Regions from separate parts of the Bradyrhizobium sp. JHI2711 genome, predicted to be linked through region 2. Evidence: predicted binding sites of a transcription regulator. Region 2 holds the regulator's gene; each other region holds the start of a gene.
The links. Region 2 encodes PhoB, which activates phosphate uptake and scavenging genes when phosphate is short. Its sites were predicted from a motif close to TGTCATNNANCTGTCAT; they were not measured.
Positions count from the first base shown of each region.

Region 1: the regulator PhoB is predicted to act here: its motif matches at 3,111-3,127, upstream of ACTEK7_RS05135 (RNA degradosome polyphosphate kinase).
Region 3: the regulator PhoB is predicted to act here: its motif matches at 1,366-1,382, upstream of ACTEK7_RS05590 (DUF47 domain-containing protein).
Region 4: the regulator PhoB is predicted to act here: its motif matches at 4,224-4,240, upstream of phnC (phosphonate ABC transporter ATP-binding protein).

Region 1 is NZ_JBPZPT010000001.1:1,058,117-1,063,833, forward strand. Features, by position in the region: gene purN (phosphoribosylglycinamide formyltransferase) at 1-508, opposite strand, end outside; gene purM (phosphoribosylformylglycinamidine cyclo-ligase) at 523-1,596, opposite strand; gene ACTEK7_RS05125 (CDP-alcohol phosphatidyltransferase family protein) at 1,753-2,295, shown strand; gene ACTEK7_RS05130 (P-loop NTPase family protein) at 2,388-3,065, shown strand; gene ACTEK7_RS05135 (RNA degradosome polyphosphate kinase) at 3,201-5,390, shown strand; gene ppx (exopolyphosphatase) at 5,406-5,717, shown strand, end outside.
Region 2 is NZ_JBPZPT010000002.1:748,356-754,072, forward strand. Features, by position in the region: gene pstC (phosphate ABC transporter permease subunit PstC) at 1-114, shown strand, start outside; gene pstA (phosphate ABC transporter permease PstA) at 119-964, shown strand; gene pstB (phosphate ABC transporter ATP-binding protein PstB) at 961-1,782, shown strand; gene phoU (phosphate signaling complex protein PhoU) at 1,794-2,510, shown strand; gene phoB (phosphate regulon transcriptional regulator PhoB) at 2,533-3,240, shown strand; gene ACTEK7_RS16020 (GcrA family cell cycle regulator) at 3,535-4,047, opposite strand; gene ACTEK7_RS16025 (aspartate aminotransferase family protein) at 4,507-5,715, shown strand; gene argF (ornithine carbamoyltransferase) at 5,715-5,717, shown strand, end outside.
Region 3 is NZ_JBPZPT010000001.1:1,149,519-1,155,235, reverse strand. Features, by position in the region: gene ACTEK7_RS05600 (branched-chain amino acid ABC transporter permease) at 1-298, shown strand, start outside; gene ACTEK7_RS05595 (branched-chain amino acid ABC transporter permease) at 300-1,268, shown strand; gene ACTEK7_RS05590 (DUF47 domain-containing protein) at 1,425-2,069, shown strand; gene ACTEK7_RS05585 (inorganic phosphate transporter) at 2,082-3,086, shown strand; gene sugE (quaternary ammonium compound efflux SMR transporter SugE) at 3,079-3,393, opposite strand; gene ACTEK7_RS05575 (peptide chain release factor 3) at 3,553-5,175, shown strand; gene ACTEK7_RS05570 (ABC transporter substrate-binding protein) at 5,233-5,717, shown strand, end outside.
Region 4 is NZ_JBPZPT010000003.1:619,612-625,328, forward strand. Features, by position in the region: gene phnF (phosphonate metabolism transcriptional regulator PhnF) at 1-382, shown strand, start outside; gene phnE (phosphonate ABC transporter, permease protein PhnE) at 518-1,372, opposite strand; gene phnE (phosphonate ABC transporter, permease protein PhnE) at 1,369-2,256, opposite strand; gene phnD (phosphonate ABC transporter substrate-binding protein) at 2,324-3,232, opposite strand; gene phnC (phosphonate ABC transporter ATP-binding protein) at 3,308-4,123, opposite strand; gene ACTEK7_RS25295 (LbetaH domain-containing protein) at 4,298-4,969, shown strand; gene ACTEK7_RS25300 (alpha-D-ribose 1-methylphosphonate 5-triphosphate diphosphatase) at 4,966-5,717, shown strand, end outside.

The sequences.
Region 1 (5,717 bases), on a different contig from region 2:
CCGACAGCGTCTCCGCGGTGTCGTGGTCGCTGACGGGAACCGCGCCCTGCATCACGATCGGGCCGGCATCGGTCTCGGGAATGACGAAGTGCACCGTCGCGCCGGAGAGCTTGACGCCGGCGCGCAGGGCCTGGCCGTGCGGGTCGAGGCCGGGGAACGATGGCAGCAGCGAGGGATGGATGTTGAGCATCCGCCCGTACCAGGCCTTGGTGAACTCGGCCGTGAACAGGCGCATGAAGCCGCCGAGACAAATCAGCTCGATGCCGTGCTTGTCGAGCGCGGCCTGCAGCACCGTCTCGAAGCCGGCGCGGTCCTTGCCGAACGGCTTGCTTTCGATCACCTCGGTGGTCACGCCGCTCGCCCGGGCGCGTTCGAGGCCGGGCGCATCCGCCTTGTTAGAGATGACGAGCGAGATCTCCGCCGGGAAATCCGCGGCGGCGGCTGCCCTGATCAGCGCAGCCATGTTGGAGCCGCGCCCGGAAATCAGGATGGCGACGCGGCGCTTCATCACGGCGCCAGTCATTATAGCGCCATGTCGAGGTGGCCGTTATAGACGACGCGGTGCTCGCCCTCGGCCGGAATCACGGTGCCGAGCTGCGCCACGGTCTCGCCTGCGTCGGTGAAGACTTCGACGACCTTGTCGACCTTGTCGGGCTCGACGATCGCGATCATGCCGATGCCGCAATTGAAGGTGCGCAGCATTTCCAGCTCGGCGATGCCGGCTTGGGCCGCCAGCCATTTGAACACCGGCAGCACCGGCAGGCGTGCCAGGTCGATGCCGACACCGAGATGCTTCGGCAGCACGCGCGGGATGTTGTCGGTGAAGCCGCCGCCGGTGATGTGGGCGAGCCCCTTCACCGCCCCGGTCTCGCGGATCGCGCGCAGGCAGGATTTGACGTAGAGCCTGGTCGGCGTCAGCAGCGCGCCGCCGAGCGTCATCACCGGCGCGAACGGCGCCTGCGCCTCGAAGCCGAGGCCCGACTGCTCGACGATCTTGCGGACCAGCGAGAAGCCGTTGGAATGCACGCCGGACGAAGCGAGACCGATCACGGCATCGCCCGCGGCGATGTCCTTGCGCGGCAACAACGTACCGCGCTCGGCGGCGCCGACGGCAAAGCCGCCGAGATCGTAGTCGCCGTCCTTGTAGAGGCCGGGCATTTCGGCAGTCTCCCCGCCGATCAAAGCGCAGCCGGATTCGCGGCATCCCTCCGCAACGCCCGCGACGATGGCGGCCGTGGCCTCGGGGTCGAGCTTGCCGCAGGCGAAATAGTCCAGGAAAAACAGCGGCTCGGCGCCCTGGACCACGAGGTCGTTGACGCTCATGGCGACGAGGTCGATGCCGATGCCGCCATGCAGGCCGGTCTCGATCGCGATCTTGACCTTGGTACCGACACCGTCGGTCGCGGCCACGAGGACCGGATCCTTGAAGCCGGCCGCCTTGAGGTCGAACAGGCCGCCGAAGCCGCCGATCTCGGCATCGGCGCCCGGCCGCGCGGTGGCGCGCACCATCGGCTTGATCAGGTCGACCAGGCGGTTGCCCGCGTCGATATCGACGCCTGAATCGGCGTAAGTGAGGCCGTTTTTGCGGTCGGTCATGCCCGATTTCCAGTGGGTTTGCGGCTGGTTACGTTGAATTCCGGGGACGCGCAATGGCTCGCATGGCGCTCCCCGCTATACTATGTAGACATATCAACCGGTTCAGCCTGCAACGGGCCGGATTTGAGGTCAGAACCGGTGCCGGGAAGCGCTTTCGTGAGTATTCCGAATATCATTACCTTGGGCCGCATCATGCTGGTCCCGATCATCGTCTGGGCCATCGTGTCGAGCCAAATGGAGGTGGCGTTCGCCGTCTTCCTGATCGCCGGCATCAGCGATGCCGTGGACGGCTTTTTGGCCAAGCGCTTCAACATGACGAGCGAGCTCGGCGCCCTGCTCGATCCGCTCGCCGACAAGGCGCTGCTGGTCTCGATCTACATGGCGCTCGGCATCTGGGGCGCGATCCCGCGCTGGATCGTGATCCTGGTGGTCTCGCGCGACATCATGATTGTCGCCGCCGTGATCGTGTCCTGGTTGTTCGACCGGCCGGTCGAGATGAAGCCGTCGAAAGTCTCCAAGCTCAACACGGTGGCACAAGTGGCATTCGCAGCTTTGGTGCTGGCGGCGCTTGCCTTCGGCTTCAAGCCCGCGCCTTATGATGTCATCCTGATGGGTCTCGTCACGGTCTTCACGCTCTCCTCCGTGTCGCTCTATCTCGTCGAGTGGCTGCGGCACATGAGCACGATCGAGGCCAAATGAGCGGGGAAGCAGCCCAGCAAAAGGCCAAGTCCCGCACCATCAAGTCGAATCTCTACAAGCGGGCCGGCGCGCCGGCATGGAGCAGAGCAAGCGTGGCAGGCCGCGTTCATCCCCGACAATTGGCGTTTGCGCTTCCGCATGCGGAGAGCCTCAGCCGGGACAACTTCCTCGAAGGCCCCGCCAATGCGGCCGGTCTAGGCCTCATCGACGGCTGGCCGGAATGGCCGAACCGGATCATGTGGCTGGCGGGCCCGGAAGGAAGCGGCAAGAGCCATCTCGCCGCGATCTGGGCCGAGGAAGCCGGCGCCCGCTCGACCACCGCCAATGCGCTGACCGCAATGGACGTGCCCGGCGCGCTCGCCACCGGCGCGCTGGTGGTCGAGGATCTCAAGGCTGGGGACTTCGACGAGCGTGCCCTGTTTCACCTGATGAACCTCGCCCGCGAGGACGGCGCCTACGTCCTGTTCACCGGCCGCGAGGCGCCGGCCGCGCTTCCGATCGAGCTTCGCGACCTGCGCTCGCGCCTGCGGGCCGTTCCGGCGGTCACGCTGCTGCCTCCCGACGACCAGCTGTTCCGCGGCCTCATCGTCAAGTTCTGCGCCGACCGCCAGCTCAATGTGGACGAGAGCGTGGTCGGCTACCTCGCGACGCGCCTGGAGCGGTCCTCGGCTGCCGCCCGGCGGGCCGTCGAGCTGCTCGACAGCGAAGCCCTACGGCTCGGCCGTCCCGTCACCCGGGCGCTGGCCGCTGAGCTGCTCCGGGACGCCTGACAAGCTCGCGGGCCCGCTTGACGCGGCGCGGGGGCGGAACATCAATGTCATCGAAACGTCATCGCTCTAACACATGCTCCCGCCGATTTTTGCGCTTGAGTCGCAATTGGGGTGAACTGGATGGACCGACTTCTGATGGACTCTGCGCAAGCTGTTGAAACGAAAGAGAAAGCCCCGGAAACCGAGAGCCTTCCGGCGATCGCGTCCAGTCCCGAGCGGTTCATCAATCGCGAGCTGTCCTGGCTGCATTTCAATCGCCGCGTCCTGGAGGAATCAGTCAATCCCAGCCACCCCGTGCTGGAGCGGGTGCGATTCCTGTCGATTTCGGCCAATAACCTCGACGAGTTCTTCATGGTTCGCGTCGCCGGCATCAAGGCCCAGGTCCGCGAGGGCATCGCCGAGCGCAGCCCCGACGGCCTGACGCCGTCCGAGCAGCTGGCGCTGATCAACCGCACCGTCTCCCAGCTCGCCTCCGACCAGCAGGCGATCTGGCGCGACCTGCGCGCCACGTTGGCCGAGGTCGGCATCGTGCTGGTCGACGGCAAGGACGTCACAAGGGCGGAACGAACCTGGATCGAGGACTACTTCCTCCACAACGTGTTCCCTCTCCTGACCCCGCTGGCGATCGATCCGGCCCACCCCTTCCCGTTCATTCCGAGCCTCGGCTTCACCATCGCGCTGCAGCTCACGCGCGCCGCGGACGGCAAGCAGATGAACGCGCTGATCCGCATGCCCGGCAAGATCGACCGCTTCATCCGCCTGCCGGCGGATGGCACGGTGCGCCTGATCTCGCTGGAGCAGGCCACCGCCCTGTTCATCAACCGCCTGTTCCCCGGCTACAATCTGCACGGCCAAGGCGCCTTCCGGATCATCCGCGACTCCGAGCTCGAAATCGAGGAGGAGGCCGAAGATCTCGTCCGCCTGTTCGAGACCGCACTGAAGCGCCGCCGCCGCGGATCGGTGATCCGGCTCGAGATCGACGCCAAGATGCCGGAGCAGCTGCGCAGCTTCGTGCAGCACGCGCTCTCCGCCGCCGACGACGAGATCTTCCTGGTCGACGGCGTGCAGGCGATGAACGAGCTCTCGCAGCTCACCCGCCTCGACCGGCCCGACCTCGAATTCACCCCTTACGTGCCGCGCCACCCCGAACGCGTGCGCGAGCATGGCGGCGACATCTTCGCCGCGATCCGGCAGAAGGACCTGATCGTCCACCATCCCTACGAATCGTTCGACGTGGTGGTGCAATTCCTGCAGCAGGCCACGCGCGACCCCGACGTCGTTGCGATCAAGCAGACGCTCTACCGCACCTCCAACAATTCACCGATCGTGCGCGCGCTGGCCGAAGCGGCCGAAGCCGGCAAATCAGTCACCGCGCTGATCGAGCTGAAAGCGCGGTTCGACGAAGAAGCCAACATCCGCTGGGCACGCGATCTCGAACGCGCCGGCGTGCAGGTCGTCTACGGCTTCCTCGAATTGAAGACGCACGCGAAGCTCTCGATGGTGGTGCGCCGCGAGGGCGGCAGCCTGACGACCTACGTCCATACCGGCACCGGCAATTATCACCCGGTCACCGCGCGCATCTACACCGATCTCTCCTACTTCACCTCGGACCCGACGATCGGCCGCGATGCCGCGCGCGTGTTCAATTTCATCACCGGCTATGCCGCGCCGAGCGATCTGGAAAAGATGGCGGTGTCGCCGCTGACCTTGCGCAAGCGCATCATCGAGCACATCCAGGGCGAGACCGCACATGCGCGGCATGGCCGTCCCGGCGCGGTCTGGATGAAGATGAACGCGCTGGTCGATCCTGATATCATCGACGCGCTCTACGAGGCCTCGCAGGCCGGTGTCCAGGTCGAGCTCGTGGTGCGCGGCATCTGCTGCCTCAGGCCCGGCATTCCCGGTCTGTCGGAGAACATCCGCGTCAAGTCGATCATCGGCCGCTTCCTGGAACATGGCCGAATCTACTGCTTCGGCATGGGCCAGGGACTGCCGAGCGCGAAAGCGGCTGTGTATATCTCGTCCGCCGACATGATGCCGCGCAACCTTGACCGCCGCGTCGAGGTGCTGTGTCCGCTGCAAAATCCGACGGTGCATCAGCAGGTTCTCGAACAGATCATGGTCGCGAACCTGAAGGACAATGAGCAGAGCTGGCAGTTGTTGCCGGATGGGTCTTCAACGCGTATGAAGACCGCGAAGGGCGAGGAGCCTTTCAACGTCCACAACTACTTCATGACGAATCCGAGTCTGTCTGGCCGTGGAAAGTCGCTCAAGGAATCCTCGCCGCGTCGTCTCACGCGCCGGAACGAACGTCATCAATCCTGATCGGGGGTTTGCGACGTGAAGCGGCCGCGCAAGCGCGGCTCGAGCGTCGCGGTTATCGACATAGGCTCCAACTCGGTCCGCCTCGTCGTCTACGAGGCGCTGGCGCGCAGCCTGATCCCGATCTTCAACGAGAAGACGCTGTGCGGCCTCGGGCGCGAGGTGCAGAGCACGGGCCTGCTCGCGCCCGACGCCATCGACAAGGCGCTGACCTCGCTGAAACGGTTTCGCGCGCTGTGCCGGGTGATGAAGGTCGGACGCGTGTTCGCGATCGCGACCGCCGCATGCCGCGACGCCTCCAACGGCCCCGATTTCATCGCCAGGGCCGAG
Region 2 (5,717 bases):
CTGCACCAGTCCGGCCTGATCCTGCTCGGCCTCCTGCTGTTCGTGCTGACGTTCTTCGTGCTCGCTGCCGCCCGTTTGATGCTGCTGCGCCTCGAAACCAAGGCCGGGAAGTGAAGCCATGAACCCGATCTATTCGCGCCGCCGCCGCTGGGACATCGTCATTCGCGGCCTCTGCATCGCAGCCGCCGCCTTCGGCGTCACCTGGCTCGCGCTGATCCTGGTCACGCTGCTCTACAACGGCCTGGCCGGGCTCAACCTCCAGGTCTTCACAGCTGACACGCCGCCGCCTGGATCGACCGAGGGCGGCCTGCGCAACGCCATCGTCGGCTCGCTGATCATGACCGTGATCGGTGTCGGCATCGGCGCGCCGCTCGGCCTGTTCGCCGGAACCTATCTGGCCGAGTACGGCCGCAACGACAAGCTGACCTCGGTGATCCGCTTCATCAACGACATTCTCCTGTCGGCGCCCTCGATCATCATCGGCCTCTTCATTTATGGCGCGGTGGTGGTGCCGATGCGCGGCTTCTCGGCGATTGCGGGCGCGCTGGCGCTTGCCGTCATCGTGATACCGGTCGTCGTGCGCACCACGGAGGACATGCTGCTGCTGGTGCCGAATCCATTGCGCGAAGCTGCCAGCGCGCTCGGCCTGCCGCGATCGCTGGTGATCAGGCGTATCGCGTACCGTGCGGCGCGCGCCGGCCTCATCACCGGCGTGCTGCTCGCCACCGCCCGGGTCGCCGGCGAGACCGCGCCGCTGCTGTTCACCGCGCTTTCAAACCAGTTCTTCAGCCTGGGGCTGGACAAGACGATGGCCAACTTGCCGGTGACGATCAACAATTTCGTGCAGAGCCCCTACGCCTACTGGAAGCAGCTCGCCTGGAGCGGCGCGCTGCTGATCACCCTGACCGTGCTTGCCCTGAACATTGGCGCGCGCATCATCGGCGCCGAGAGGACTGCAAAATGAGTGAAATGTCTGTTTCCGTCAGTGCGCCAACCGTTCATCCCGGCTCGCAGCCGCTGCCCGAGGCGCCCGCCAAGGTCACCGCGCGCAACCTGAATTTCTACTACGGTGAGCACCACGCGCTGAAGAACATCAACCTGGCGCTCGGCACCAATCGTGTCACGGCGTTCATCGGCCCGTCGGGCTGCGGCAAGTCGACCCTGCTGCGCATCTTCAACCGGATGTACGATCTCTATCCGGGCCAGCGCGCCACCGGCCAGCTGCTGCTCGACCAGACCAACATCCTCGACCCCAAGCTGGACCTCAACCTGCTGAGGGCCCGGGTCGGAATGGTGTTCCAGAAGCCGACGCCGTTCCCGATGACGATCTACGAGAACATCGCCTTCGGCATTCGTCTCTACGAGAAGATCTCCAAGTCCGAGATGGACGACCGCGTCGAGAAGGCGCTGCGCGGCGGCGCGCTGTGGAACGAGGTCAAGGACAAGCTCAATGCCTCCGGCCTGTCGCTCTCCGGCGGCCAGCAGCAGCGCCTCTGCATCGCCCGCACCGTCGCGGTGCGGCCCGAGGTGATCCTGTTCGACGAGCCCTGCTCGGCGCTCGACCCGATCTCGACAGCCAAGGTCGAGGAGCTGATCCAGGAATTGTCAGAGAACTACACGATCGCGATCGTCACCCACAACATGCAGCAGGCGGCGCGCGTCTCCGACAAGACCGCCTTCATGTATCTCGGCGAGTTGATCGAGTTCGACGACACCAGCAAGATCTTCACGTCGCCGAGCGATCGGCGCACGCAGGATTACATCACCGGCCGGTTCGGCTGAGGAGACGGAACATGGGTTCTGAACATACCGTAAAGGCTTTCGACAGCGACCTTCAGGAGCTCACCCGCCTGGTCGCCGAGATGGGCGGCATCGCCGAGCGCATGATCGTCGATTCCGTCGACGCGCTGATCCGCCGCGACGTCGCGCTCGGCCAGCGCGTCGTCACCACCGACGCCGAGCTCGACGCGCTGCAGAAGCGCATCGAGGAGCGTGCCGTGCTCACCATCGCCCGCCGCCAGCCGATGGCTGTCGACCTGCGCGAGATCGTCGGCGCCATGCGCGTTGCGACCGATCTCGAGCGCATCGGTGATCTCGCCAAGAACATGGGCAAGCGCGTCGCGGCGCTGGAGACGGATTTCCATCCGCTCAAGCTGTTCCGCGGCCTGGAGCACATGACCGATCTCGTGCAGCAGCAGGTCAAGTCGGTGCTGGACGCCTATGCCGCGCACGATTTGCCGGCGGCGATGGCGGTGTGGAAGGGCGACGAGGAAGTCGACGCCATCTGCACCTCGCTGTTCCGCGAGCTCCTCACCTACATGATGGAGGATCCGCGCAACATCTCGTTCTGCATCCACCTGATGTTCTGTGCCAAGAACATCGAGCGGATCGGCGACCACGCCACCAACGTCGCCGAGACAGTGTTCTACATGATCGAGGGCCAGGCGATCACCGACAAGCGGCCGAAGGGCGACATGACGACCTTCGCCACGACGGTGCCGAATACCTGACGACTTAAGGAGCGACGACCACATGGGCGCACGCATTATGGTGGTTGAGGACGAGGAAGCTCTCACCGAGCTTCTCCGCTACAACCTCGAAGGCGACGGCTATGACGTCGAGACGGTGATGCGCGGCGATGACGCCGACACCCGCCTCAAGGAGCACATTCCCGATCTGATCGTGCTCGACTGGATGCTGCCGGGCCTGTCAGGCATCGAGCTGTGCCGGCGGCTTCGGACCCGCCCCGAGACCAAGCAGCTGCCGATCATCATGCTCACCGCGCGCGGCGAGGAGAGCGAACGGGTGCGCGGGCTCGCGACCGGCGCGGATGATTACATCGTCAAGCCGTTCTCGGTGCCGGAGCTGCTCGCGCGCGTGAAGGGCCTGCTCAGGCGCGCAAGTCCCGAGCGCCTCGCCACCGTGCTCGCCTATGGCGATATCGAGCTCGACCGCGACAAGCGCCGCGTGGCGCGCTCGGGCCGGCCGATCGATCTCGGTCCGACCGAATATCGCCTGCTGGAGTTCTTCCTGGAGCATCCCGGCCGCGTGTTCTCGCGCGAGCAGCTGCTCGACAGCGTCTGGGGCCGCGACATCTACATCGACGAGCGCACCGTCGACGTGCATATCGGCCGCCTGCGCAAGCTGCTCAATCTCGGCCGCGAGCAGGACCCGATCCGCACCGTCCGCGGCGCCGGCTACGCGCTGGACGATCGCTTCGCGAAGGCTGAGCAGACATAAAGCGCCAGCGACAGCTGGTTTGGCGAACTGCGGCGCCGATCTCGGCCGTCATCCCGGGGCGCGCGCAGCGTGAGCCCGGGATCTGAGCGCTTGCGCTCTTCGCGATTAGCCACAGGACGTGGTTTGGCGAAGACTCGGAGTGACCATCTCGCGCAACGATTGCGCCCCGCGGTTACGGATCCCCGCCTTCGCGGGGATGACACCGAGCGATTGGGAGCCGTCATCGTGTGACGGCTGCAGTCTTGGCGATCAAGCTTGGCGATCAAAGCTTGGCGATCAGGGAATTCCGCAAGCTCACCGCGTGCCCGGTTTCGGTGCTGCGCGACGGCGATCCGCTGCGGGCTGATAGGCCACGCGCGAATGCTGGGCACAATAGGGCAGGCCGGAGAGCGCCTTGCCGCCGCAGAAGAAGAAATCCGGGCTCGAGGGATCGCCGACCGGCCAGTGGCAGGTCGCCTCGTTCAATTCCAGCAGCGACAGCCGCTGGCTCATCGGCACCACGTTGTCGTAGGTAACCGGCTCGGCTTCCAACTCGACCTCGAAGGCCTGCGCCAACGCGGTGTTGCCGCGCGCGACGGGGCGGGTCACCCGCATCATATGCTGCGCGGGCCGTGCCTTGCGCGGCCGCGGCGCTGCCGATGAAGGGCTCTTGGCGCGGCCGGACAGGCCGAGCCGGTGCACCTTGCCGATCACGGCATTGCGGGTCACATTGCCGAGCTCCGCCGCGATCTGGCTGGCCGAAAGTCCGGCCTCCCAGAGCTTCTTCAGCTGCTCGACGCGATCATCGGACCAGGTCAAAACCGTCATTGCACCCTTTCCCTCGCTGCGCGCCTGCCATCCTGGGGCCTTCGCAGCGAATGCTTTAGCCTTGAAAAACCCGTGCCGTCAGAATCCCTTAAGGCTCGCCGGGCGCGCTCAAGACGCCCGAACGTTTACGCCGGTACATGAGGACTTCTGGGATCAGAACTGCTGCACGAGATGTCGTATCTGACAGTCCAAACGCTACAATATGGCGTGACTCCCGCGCAAGAGTCCGCCGACTCGCTTCCACATGTTCCGTGGTGAAAAACCCGCAAAATCGGCACCGCAAGACTACGGAATCAGCGTTTCGCGAGGCTTTCCGGGCGGCATTGACACCCGTCTTGCCAGGCATAAGATAGTGCCACGTGCCGCCCTTAAAAGGCGGCACGTTTCGTTTTCCGGGGCCGGTCGATGGTGCGTCGCGCAATGCATGCCTCACACCGTCCGCAACATTCAAGTGACGTCATGACTAACAGCGCAGCGCCGCATTTGCTCCCCGTTTTCGCCAGGGCCGACCTCGGTTTCGAGCGCGGCGAAGGCTGCTGGCTGATCGCGACCAACGGCGATCGCTATCTCGATTTCACCTCGGGTGTCGCGGTGAATGCGCTCGGCCATGTCCATCCCGCGCTGGTCAAGGCATTGCAGGAGCAGGCGACCAAGCTCTGGCACATGTCGAACCTGTTCCAGAGCCCTGACGGCGAGAAGCTCGCAAGCCGCCTCTGCAATGAGAGCTTTGCGGACTTCGTGTTCTTCTGCAATTCCGGCGCCGAGGCGCTGGAAGGCGTGATCAAGCTGGTGCGCCACCATCACTTCTCCAAGGGGCATCCGGAACGTTACCGCATGATCACCTTCGAGGGTGCCTTCCATGGCCGCACGCTGGCGACGCTCGCCGCCACCGGCTCTGCGAAATATCTCGAGGGCTTCGGTCCGCCGATGGACGGCTTCGATCAGGTGCCGCACGGCGACCTCGACGCCGTGAAGAAGGCGATTGGTCCGCACACCGCCGGCATTCTCATCGAGCCGATCCAGGGCGAGGGTGGCGTTCGTTCTGCACCTCACGCCTTCCTGAGGGCGCTGCGCGAACTCTGCAACGAGCGCGGCCTGTTGCTCGCCTTCGACGAGGTGCAGACCGGCATGGGCCGCACCGGCGAGCTCTTTGCCTACAAGCGCACCGGCGTCACACCGGACGTGATGTCGCTCGCCAAGGCGCTCGGCGGCGGCTTTCCGATCGGCGCGGTGCTGGCAACCGCGGATGCGGCCGCCGGCATGGGGCCCGGCTCGCACGGCTCCACCTTCGGCGGCAATCCGCTCGCGATCTCGGCTGCCAACGCCGTGCTCGATGTCATGCTCAAGCCCGGCTTCTTCGACCACGTGCAGAAGATGTCGCTGCTGCTCAAGCAGAAGCTCGCCTCCGTGATCGATCGTCATCCCGAAATCGTCAGCGAGGTGCGCGGCGAGGGCCTGCTGATCGGTATCAAGGCGGTGGTGCCTTCGGGCGATCTCGTCGCGGCGCTGCGCGCCGAAAAGCTGCTCACCGTCGGGGCCGGCGACAATGTCGTGCGCTTCCTGCCGCCCCTGATCGTCACCGAAGCGGAGATCGAGGACAGCGTCGGGCGGTTAGAGCGCGCCTGCACTGCGATCTCCTCCAGTCAGACCAAGCGGGCGGCAAGCTGATG
Region 3 (5,717 bases), on a different contig from region 2:
GATCACGCTCACTTACGGTCTCGGCGTCGGCCTTGCCGCGCTCGCCGGCGTGCTCTCGGCGCCGATCAACCAGGTGCGGCCGCTGATGGGTGCCGACCTCATCATCGTCGTGTTCGCGGTGGTGGTGATCGGCGGCATGGGCTCGATCATGGGCTCCATCATCACCGGCTTTGCGCTCGGCGTGATCGAGGGCCTGACCAAGTATTTCTACCCCGAGGCCTCCAACACCGTCGTGTTCGTGCTGATGGTGCTGGTGCTGCTGGTGAAGCCGACGGGATTGACGGGAAGGGCGGCCTGAGATGACAACCCTGACGGACGACACGCTTCCTGTGACCCCGCGCGCAATGCGCGACGAGATGATTGTATTCGCAGTGATGGCGCTGCTGCTCGCAGCGGTGCCATTCACGGGCGTCTATCCGTTCTTCGTGATGCAGGCGCTGTGCTTTGCGCTGCTCGCCTGCGCCTTCAATCTGCTGGTCGGCTATGGCGGCTTGCTGTCGTTCGGCCACGCGATGTTTCTGGGCACGGCCGGCTATTGCAGCGCGCATGCGCTGAAGGTCTGGGCGCTGCCGCCCGAGCTCGGCATTCTCGTCGGCGTCGCCGCGGCGTTCGTGCTCTCGATCGTCACCGGCTACATCTCGATCCGACGCCAGGGCATCTATTTCTCGATGATCACGCTGGCGCTGTCGCAGCTCCTGTACTTCATCTATCTCCAGGCCCCGTTCACCCATGGTGAGGACGGCATCCAGGGCATCCCGCAGGGACGCATGTTCGGCGTGCTCGATCTGTCCAAGCCGACGGTGCTGTACTATGTCGTGCTGGTCGGCTTCCTCGCCGGCTTCCTCCTGATCTTCCGCATCATCAACTCGCCGTTCGGCGAGGTGCTGAAGTCGATCCGCGAGAACGAGCAGCGCGCGATCTCGCTCGGCTACCGCACCGACCAATACAAGTTCCTGGCCTTCGTGCTGTCGGGGACGCTCGCCGGCCTTGCCGGTGCGCTGAAGGTGTTCGTGGCGCAGAACGCTTCGCTCACCGACGTGCACTGGACGATGTCGGGCGAGGTCGTGCTGATGACGCTGGTCGGCGGGCTCGGCACCGTTTTCGGTCCCGTGGTCGGCGCCTTCGTGATCATCGCCATGCAGCAATATCTGGCCGGCTTCGGCCAGTGGGTGACGGTGATCCAAGGCGCGATCTTCGTGGTCTGCGTGCTCACCTTCCGCCGCGGCGTCGTCGGCGAAATCGCGCATTACTTCCGACGTTCGCTCTAAGTAACTGATATTGCATAGGTTTCATTGATGCATGAAAGCGGTGGATGACCCGGCTCCGCGGGCGTGAGGCGACACGCGCGCGGATCGAAAATGGTCTATGACAGTTTTATGACAGCCCTCACGGGCCTGACCATTTCCAACCGGTAGCCTACCCCCATGATGCGATGGTTTCGTGCGTTCCTGCCCAGGGAAGAGCGGTTCTTCGACCTGTTCGACCGCCATGCCCAGACCGTGATCCAGGGCGCGGTCGCGCTCCAGGGCATGCTCAACGGGGGCGAGGAGACGCCGGTCTATTGCCAGCGCGTCAACCAGTTCGAGAACGACGCCGACAATATCACCCGCGAGGTGCTGACGGCGGTGCGCCGCACCTTCATCACCCCGTTCGACCGCGGCGACATCAAGAACCTGATCACGTCGCTGGACGATGCCATCGACCAGATGCAGCAGACGGCCAAGGCCGTGATGCTGTTCGAGGTGCGCAGTTTCGAGCCGCCGATGCGCGAGATCGGCGGACTCTTGATCGAATGCGCCAATCTGGTCGGCCGTGCGCTGCCGCTGATGCAGGAGATCGGCAAGAACGTCGCCATGCTGACCGCGATCACCGAGGAGCTCGGCAAGCTCGAGGGCCGTGTCGACGATCTCCACGACATCGGCCTGAAGGAGCTGTTCCTCAAGCATCGCGACGGCAATGCGATGGATTTCATCGTAGGGGTCGAGATCTACGACCATCTCGAGAAGGTGGCCGACCGTTTCGATGACGTCGCCAACGAGATCAACAGCATCGTCATCGAGCAAGTGTAGGGCAGGGCCGCCGTGGATGCTGCGTTGGCTTTTCCCGTCCTGGTCGGCCTGATCGCCGTCGCGCTGCTGTTCGATTTCCTGAACGGCCTGCACGACGCCGCCAATTCGATCGCGACCATCGTTTCGACCCGCGTGCTGCGACCGCAATTCGCGGTGTTCTGGGCCGCGTTCTTCAATTTCATCGCCTTCCTGGTGTTCGGGCTGCACGTCGCCCAGACCATCGGCACCGGCATCATCGATCCTGCGGTCGTCGACGCCCAGGTGATCTTCGCAGCCCTCGTCGGCGCCATCGTCTGGAACCTCGTGACCTGGGCGCTCGGCATTCCATCGTCGTCGTCGCACGCGCTGATCGGCGGGCTCGTCGGCGGCGGCTTGGCCAAGGCCGGTATTTCGGCCGCGGTGTGGAGCGGCCTGTCCAAGACCGTGCTGGCGATCGTGCTGTCGCCGCTGGTTGGCTTCCTGCTCGCAATGGCGCTGGTTGCGATCGTGTCCTGGGCCTCGGTGCGCTCGACGCCGTTCGCGGTCGACCGCGCCTTCCGCATCCTGCAATTCGTCTCCGCTTCGCTCTATTCGCTCGGCCATGGCGGCAACGACGCGCAGAAGACCATGGGCATCATCGCGGTGTTGCTCTATTCGCAGGGCCATCTCGGCAGCGAGTTCTCGGTGCCGTTCTGGGTGGTGCTGTCGTGCCAGGCGGCGATGGCGCTGGGCACGCTGATGGGCGGCTGGCGCATCGTCCGCACCATGGGCCTGCGCATCACGAAATTGACCCCGATGCAGGGCTTTTGCGCCGAGACCGGGGGCGCGGTGACTCTGTTCATGGCGACCTATCTCGGGGTTCCCGTCTCGACCACCCACACCATCACCGGCGCCATCGTCGGCGTCGGCGCCGCCCGCCGCGTCTCGGCCGTGCGCTGGAACGTCGCAAGCTCGATCGTCTATGCCTGGGTGATCACGATCCCGGCCTCAGGCATCGTGGCCGCGCTGACCTGGTGGGTGGTCCAGCTCGTCAAGTGACGAGCTTCAGTCCGATGATGCCGGCGACGATCAGGCCGATGCTGGCGAGGCGGAAGGCCGTCGCCGGCTCGCCGAACAGAACCATGCCGAGCGTCGCGGTGCCGACCGCGCCGATGCCGGTCCAGACCGCATAGGCGGTTCCGACGGGCAGGGATTTGAGCGCAAATCCGAGCAGGATGACGCTGCCGGCCATGGCCGCGAGCGTGACCGCGGACGGGACAAGCTTGCTAAAGCCCTCGGTGTATTTCAGGCCGATGGCCCAGGTGATCTCGAGAAGACCGGCGACGAACAGGATGCTCCAGGCCATGACGACCCTCCATTCAAGGCAGGGTCGTCCCCGCGGCTGGTGTGCTGATGGGCAGGGAGGTCGTCCTCCCAAAAGGGGGGATATGGGGCTGGCCGGAAGTCTCCGCAATCACCAAATGAGGCTTGATCAGGCCCGTTTTCCCTGCCACACGCTCCCGCCATGTCCGACATCGCCGCCACCACAGCCGAATCGCCGGCCCGTTCCCCGCTTGCCGCCGAGGTGGCGAGGCGGCGGACCTTTGCGATCATCTCCCATCCCGACGCCGGCAAGACCACGCTGACCGAAAAGCTGCTGCTGTTCGGCGGCGCTATCAACCTCGCCGGCCAGGTCAAGGCCAAAGGCGAGCGGCGCAACACGCGTTCGGACTGGATGAAGATCGAGCGCGAACGCGGCATCTCGGTGGTGACCTCGGTGATGACCTTCGAGTTCGAAGGCCTCGTCTTCAACCTGCTGGACACGCCGGGCCACGAGGACTTTTCGGAAGATACCTATCGCACGCTGACGGCGGTCGATTCCGCCGTGATGGTGATCGACGCGGCCAAGGGTATCGAGGCGCGCACCCGAAAGCTGTTCGAGGTGTGCCGTCTGCGCGACATCCCGATCATCACCTTCATCAACAAGATGGACCGCGAGAGCCGCGACGTGTTCGAGCTGCTCGACGAGATCGAGAAGACGCTGGCGCTCGACACCACGCCGATGACCTGGCCGGTCGGCCGCGGCCGCGACTTCCTCGGCACCTATGACGTCGTCAATGGCGGCGTGCGCCTGCTCGAAGGCGGCGGCGCCAAGACCGGCGCGGCGCTCGAGATCGAGATCGAAGAGCTCGCCAAGCTCAACGCCAATCTCGACGTCTCCGCCGTGAAGGACGAGCTCGAGCTCGTCACCGAGGCGTCGAAGCCGTTCGAGCTGGACGCGTTCCGCGAAGGCCACCTGACGCCGGTCTATTTCGGCAGCGCGCTGCGTAATTTCGGCGTCGGAGACCTCCTGGAGGGCCTCGGCAAGTTTGCGCCCGAGCCGCGCGCGCAGGACAGCGACCAGCGCAAGGTCGAGGCCACCGATCCGCGCATGAGCGCCTTCGTGTTCAAGATCCAGGCCAACATGGATCCCAACCACCGCGACCGCATCGCGTTTGCGCGCCTGTGTTCGGGCAAGCTCAGCCGCGGCATGAAGGCCAAGCTCGTGCGCACCGGCAAGAGCATGCCGCTGTCGAGCCCGCAATTCTTCTTCGCACAGGACCGCTCGGTCGCGGACGAAGCCTTCGCCGGCGACGTCGTCGGCATTCCCAACCACGGCACGCTGCGCATCGGCGATACGCTGACCGAGGGCGAGGATTTCAACTTCGTCGGCGTGCCGAGCTTCGCGCCGGAAATCGTCCGCCGTGTCCGTCTCACCGACGCGATGAAGGCGAAGAAGCTGAAGGAAGCGCTGCAGCAGATGTCGGAAGAGGGCGTGGTGCAGGTGTTCCGCCCCCGCGACGGCGCCCCGGCGCTGGTCGGCGTGGTCGGCGCGCTGCAGCTCGACGTGCTCAAGGCCCGGCTCGAGGCGGAATATTCGCTGCCGGTCGAGTTCGAGGTCAGCGAGTTCCAGCTGGCGCGCTGGGTCTCCTCGGAGGACCGCAAGAAGCTCGACAGCTTCATCGCCGCCAATAATTCGAGCATTGCCGACGACGTCGACGGCGATCCCGTCTATCTCGCCCGGAACGAGTTCTACCTCGGCTACACCAAGGAGCGTGCCGAGGGTATCGAGTTCAGCAACGTCAAGGACGTCAAGAAAAAGGGGTAATGTTTCCCAGACGTTCTCCGTGATGCAGGACGGCAACGCATAGCGAGGTCGACGGTCATGAGGCGGCGCGAATTCATCATGCTCGTTGCAGGCGCGGCGGCCTATCCGCTGAGCACATCCGCGCAGGGGAATGTGCGGCGGATCGGTGTGTTGGCGGGAGGCAGGTCGAGCGATCCGGAGAGCCAGGCCGGCTACCAGAAACTGAGACAGCGTCTGGGTGAACTCGGTTGGGAACAGGAGCGCAACATCCATATCGAGTATCGCTGGTGGGCCGGCGATCCGAATGTTGCCGATGCCCAGGCGGCGGAGCTCGTGAAGTGGGGGCCGGATGTGCTTCTGGCAATCGGCACTCCCTCTGTGGAAGCCCTGAGGCGACGCGCGCCGACCTTGCCGATCATCTTCACGGTCGTTGCCGATCCCGTGGGTGCCGGTTTCGTCCAAAGCCTGGGCAAGCCGGGCGGAAATATCACGGGCTTCACGACTTTCGAGCCTGAAATGGCCGGCAAGTGGCTGCAATTGCTCAAGCAGGCGGCCCCGGCGAT
Region 4 (5,717 bases), on a different contig from region 2:
GCTCGCACGAGAGCTGGGATTGAAGACCGGCGCGCCTCTGGTGCGGATCGAGGCGATTCGCCTCGCCGACCGTACGCCAATCTGTGTTTCCACCACCTGGCTCTCGGCTGAGCTGTTCCCGGACGCGGGCGCCGTGTTCGCAGCAACGCGCTCGATGACGAAGCTGCTGGAGCATTTCGGCGTCCGCGATTATCGCCGCGGCGCGACGAGAATCACCGCAGGGATCGTCGACGCGACCGACGCCGCACGGCTCGACCTGGCGCTGGGGCGGCCGATCCTGGTGGTCGACGCCACCGACCATGATCTCATGGGCAAGCCGCTGGTGACGAAGCACTCGCGCTTTGCGGCAGAACGTGTGGAGTTCTTGGTGGAGAACGCTTAGATCAGAGCGTTTTCCAGCGAAGCCTGCCCTCGGACTTGATCCGGGGTGGAAACGGTTTGCGTCGAGAAAACGCGTCAAAACTAGAATCAGAGCTCCGTTCCGATCCAATCGGAACGATAAGACTGCAGCACGACGTTAGGCGACCGTCCGCTTGCCGATGATCGCGAAGCGCAGCTTGCCGGAAATCCAGTCGATCGACGATACCGTTATCAGGATTAGGAGGATCAGAAACGATACCTTCTGCCATTCCAGCACCCGGATCTGTTCGGCAAGCTGAAGGCCAATGCCGCCAGCGCCAACGATTCCGATGATCGTCGCCGATCGCGTGTTCGACTCGAAATAGTAGAGCACCTGGCTCAGCAAGACCGGGAATACCTGCGGCAGCAATCCGAACCGGACGCTGTGGAGATGGCTGCCGCCCGATGACCGAACGCCTTCCGCGGGGTTCTTGTCGGCGACCTCGATCGCTTCCGAGAACAGCTTGCCGAACGTTCCGAAATCGCTGCAGATCACGGCCAGGATGCCGGCAAACGGCCCCAGCCCCACGACGCCGACCCAGATCAGTGCCCAGATCAAGGTATCGACTCCACGGATGGTATCGAGGCCACGACGGGTCAATAGGCGGATGATCCGGTTTGCAACCACGTTGCGCGCCGCCAGCAGGGATACCGGCAGCGCGAGCAGCGCGCCACCCAGCGTGCCGAGAAACGCGATCGACACCGTCTCTCCGAGCGCATACAGATATTTCAGGACCTCCGCCCAAGAACCCGGGTTGGGCGGCAACATGAGCTGGACGAATTCGCCCAGCCTGACCATGCCCTGGGAGAGCCGATTAAAGGGAATATCGAGCTGGACGATCCCGAACAGGAACAGCCCGACCGCCCCGCCGACGAGTATTGCGATCCTTCCCCGCTGCCACCAATCGGTCCGGAAGACGTCGGGATACCGTTCGGCAATGCCGGCCCGGTTTTCAAAACTGAAGGAGCTCATCGGGTGCTTCCCTCCAGCCCGAGCAGGCGGTGTCGCAACCGTTCCGTCAGGAAGTCGATCAACATGACGGTAAGGACGATGAGCAGCAGGATGGCGCTGACGTCGGTGAAGTAGAACTTGCGAACCGCCTCGATCAGATCCTGACCGATCCCGCCGGCGCCGACGAAGCCCATCACGGCGGCGCCCCGCACGTTGATCTCGAACCTGAGCAAGGCATAGCTCACGAAGTTCGAGAGGACCTGAGGCAACGCGCCGAACCGAACGACCTGAACCCAGCTGCCCCCGCTTGCCGCCACCCCTTCGACCGGCTTGCTGTCGATGTTCTCGACAACCTCGGCGAATTGCTTGCCCAACGCTCCGGCGGTATGGATTGCAATCGCCAGAACGCCCGGCAGCGGCCCGAGACCAAAGGCCAGCACGAAGATCAGGGCAAACACGATCTCCGGCACGGTCCTGAAAAACTCCAGAACGCGCCGGGTGACGAAAACAGTCGTTCCTGATTTCACGAGATTGGCCGAGGCGAGGAAGCAAAGTGCGAAACCGCACAGCGCACCCGAGAGGGTGCCCATATAGGCGATCAGCAACGTATCCCCGAGAAGCCGTGCCCAGCGCGGCAATCCCCACAGCCAGTCCGCCAAATCGCTCCATGCGGTCGCGAACGAAAATTTGGGTGCGATGCTGACGAAATAGGCCGGGAAGCGCCAGAAGTTCTCGACAAAATTCCCGAGACTGACCTCGCCCATCCAGCCCGCGGCAATGGCAACGGCGATCAGGACGGCGGCACCGAGCCATACGCGGCGGCGCTTGGCGGCAATTGCGGCCGCATAGCGATCGCCAAGCTCACGCAGCCTGGCTTCCGGAAATTCGGGAACTGCTGTTCGCATGGGATGTTCGCGAGAGCCGACGGGCAGATCTTGCGATCTGCCCGACTTGTCCAACCCTTCGTTTCCCTCAGGATTTCTGCTTGCGAATGCTGTCGACAAACTTGGTCAGTTCGATCACGGCGTCATACGCCTTGTGGCCGACCTCGACGTAGGGCAATTGCTTCCCCTCGTAAATCTTGTCGAAAGCCGCCTTGTCCTTCACCGCAATTTCCAGCACTGCTTTCTTGATCGCCGCCTTGAGGTCGTCAGGCAGGCTGCTGAGATAGGCCATCGGCGAGTTCACGATCTGCTCGGACTTCATGATGATCTTGAAATCAGCGGCCTTCGCCATGCCCTTCCGTTCCATCCGGAGCAGGTTCGATTCCTTCTCGTCGTTCCACCAGTTGAACGCCGCGTCGCAGGTGCCCTGGGAAAGCCCGATCACCGCGTTTTCATGGCTCCCCGAATAGACCACCTTGGCGAAGAACTTTTCCGGGTCGATGCCCATCTTGTTCATCGCGAAACGCGGCACGTTGTTGCCGGAAGTCGAATTGGGATCGACGAGGCAGAGGTTCTTGCCTTGCAGGTCCTTAATGTCCTTGTAGCTCGAATCGCTTTTGACATAGAGAACCGAGTAATAGCCTTTGGTGCCGTCGCCGTTCACCTCGATCGCGAACGGTTCGACCTTCGCGCCAATGATGTAGGCACGCGCGTAGGACGCCGGGCCGTACATCGCAATGTGAATGTTTCCTGCACGCTGACCTTCGATCACCGCGGCGTAGTCGTTGGCGATGCGCAGCGTGACCTTGGTTCCAAGCTCGCGGGACAGGTACTCCGTCAGAGGCGTCCAGCGGTTGGTGGTGCCGGAGGCATTCTCGTCGGGGACTTTTGCGAAGATCAACTCAGGATATTTTGCCTTCCAGTCCTGCGCCGCAGCGGCTGAAACTGAAAATGCCAGGGCCGCCGCAGCGGCAACGATCGTACGACGGTCTATCATGACGTCTCCCATTTCAAGGTTATGAAACTGTCGAGTTCCGGCTCTACGACCAGGCTCGATTTAAAGAAGCAGCGATCAGGCCACGGCAACCGTGCGGAGGGCAGGAACTGCCGTGCCGACCGATGCATCCGCGGGCGCAACATCCATGACTTCATTCGCCTCGAGATCGTACAGCTCGCGCGCGATATGATCGGTCAAGGCCGCCGGCGCGCCGTCGAACACCACCCGCCCCGCGGCCATCCCGATCAGGCGGTCGCAATAGCTGCGGGCGAGATCGAGCGAATGCAGGTTGCAGAGCACGGTGATACCGAAATGCTTGTTGATGCGCAGAAGCGCATCCATCACGATCTTGGTGTTGCGGGGATCGAGCGAGGCGATCGGCTCGTCGGCAAGGATAATGTCGGGCTGCTGAACCAGCGCCCGCGCGATCGCCACGCGCTGCTGCTGACCGCCCGAGAGCTGGTCGGCGCGCTGGGCCGCGATGGCAGCCATGTCGAACTGCTCGAGCGCCGACATCGCGATGGCCTTGTCTTCTTCGGGCCAAAGCTGCAGCAGCGACCGCCATGTCGGCACCGTCGACAGCCGCCCCATCAGCACATTGGTGAGGACGTCGAGCCGGCCGACGAGGTTGAACTGCTGAAAAATCATCGCCGACCGCGCACGCCACTGCCGCAGCTCCTTGCCGCGCAGCGCGGTGACGTCGACGCCTTCGAACAGGATGCGGCCTTCGGAGGGCTCGATGAGGCGGTTGATGGACCGCAGCAATGTCGACTTGCCGGCGCCGGATCGCCCGATCACCCCGACGAAGCCGCCAGGGGAAACTTGAAACGAAGCATCGTCCACAGCGGCCTTCGCGCCGAAGCGACACGTCAGGCCTTCAACCACCAGCATCGAGGGGCTCCAGAGTAGCTGGAGCCAACCGCTAACGCCCGTGGTTAACACTTGTGTGACAAGGCTGCTGCAGTGCGGCCATCCTACGCACGTCATCCCCTGTCATCTCATTGTCACGACACCGTCATCCGGCCGCTCGAAGAAAGACGCCCGCCCTCGCACTTCGGATGCAACATGGCCGCCAAAGCTCTTTCGGTTCAGCCGACCGTCGATCCCTCGGCCAAGCTGCATGAGACCAGGCTTGGCGCCTACACCGAAGTCGGCGCGCGCACGATCCTGCATGAAGTCGCGATGGGCGATTATTCCTATGTCGTGAACGATGCGCAGATCACCTACGCCACCATCGGAAAGTTCTGCTCGATCGCGGCGATGACCCGCATCAATCCCGGCAACCATCCGATGCATCGCGCCACTCAGGCGCATTTCACTTACCGATCCAGCGCCTATTTCGAAGGTGAGAGCGACGATCTCGAGTTCTTCGACTGGCGCCGCCGGCATCACGTTCATATCGGCCATGACGTCTGGATCGGCCATGGCGCGATCGTGCTGCCGGGCCGCAACATCGGCACCGGCGCGGTGATCGCCGCCGGCGCGATCGTCACCAAGGACGTGCCGGCCTACAGCATCGTCGCCGGCAATCCGGCCCGCATCGTGCGGCGGCGATTCTCGGAGGAGATCGCCGGACGGCTCGCAAGGCTTGCTTGGTGGGACTGGGATCACGACAAGTTGCGCGAGGCGCTGCCCAATTTCCGCAAGCTCGGGATTGAAGATTTCCTCTCGTCATACGAAGCAAAAGCGAGCTCACTCGCCAATTCTCCTGCCAGCAAACGAAGCGCGGTCGCGTGACAGACATATTCATCGAAGGCGGCCGGGCCCTGATCGGCGCCGAGCTCGTCGAAACCTCCCTTCTCGTCTCCGGAACAGACATTGCAGAGGTCGACGCCTCTCGCGGCCGGGCGCGGCTGGCGCTGGATGCCCGTGACCTGCTGGTGCTGCCCGGCATCGTTGATCTGCATGGCGATGCCTTCGAGCGCCAGATGATGCCGCGCGCCGGCGTCGACTTTCCGATCGACGTCGCGCTCGCCGACAGCGACCGCCAGGCGATCAGCAACGGCATCACTACCGTGTTTCACGCCACAACCTGCTCGTGGGAGCCGGGCCTGCGCAGCGCCGACAATGCGCGCGGTCTGATGGAGGCGATCGAGCGGCAGCGTCCTCAATTCGCCGCCGACACCCGCTTCCACCTGCGGCACGAGACCTTCAATCTCGATGCCGAAGCGGAGATCGCACAGTGGCTCAGCGAGGGCCGCGTCGACCTGTTCGCCTTTAACGATCATATGGACGGCGTCGTTGCCGACATCTCCAACCCACGCAAGCGCAACCGCATGGTGGAGCGCACCGGTCTGTCGAGCGACGAATTCGACCGGCTGGTCGAGCGCGTGGTCTCGCGCGCCGACGAGGTGCCCACCTCGGTGTCACGCCTGGCCGCCGCGGCCCGCACCGCCGAGGTGCGGATGCTCTCGCACGACGATTCGAGCCCGGCGATGCGCCGGGACTTTCGCGAGCTCGGCGCCTTGATCGCGGAGTTTCCGAT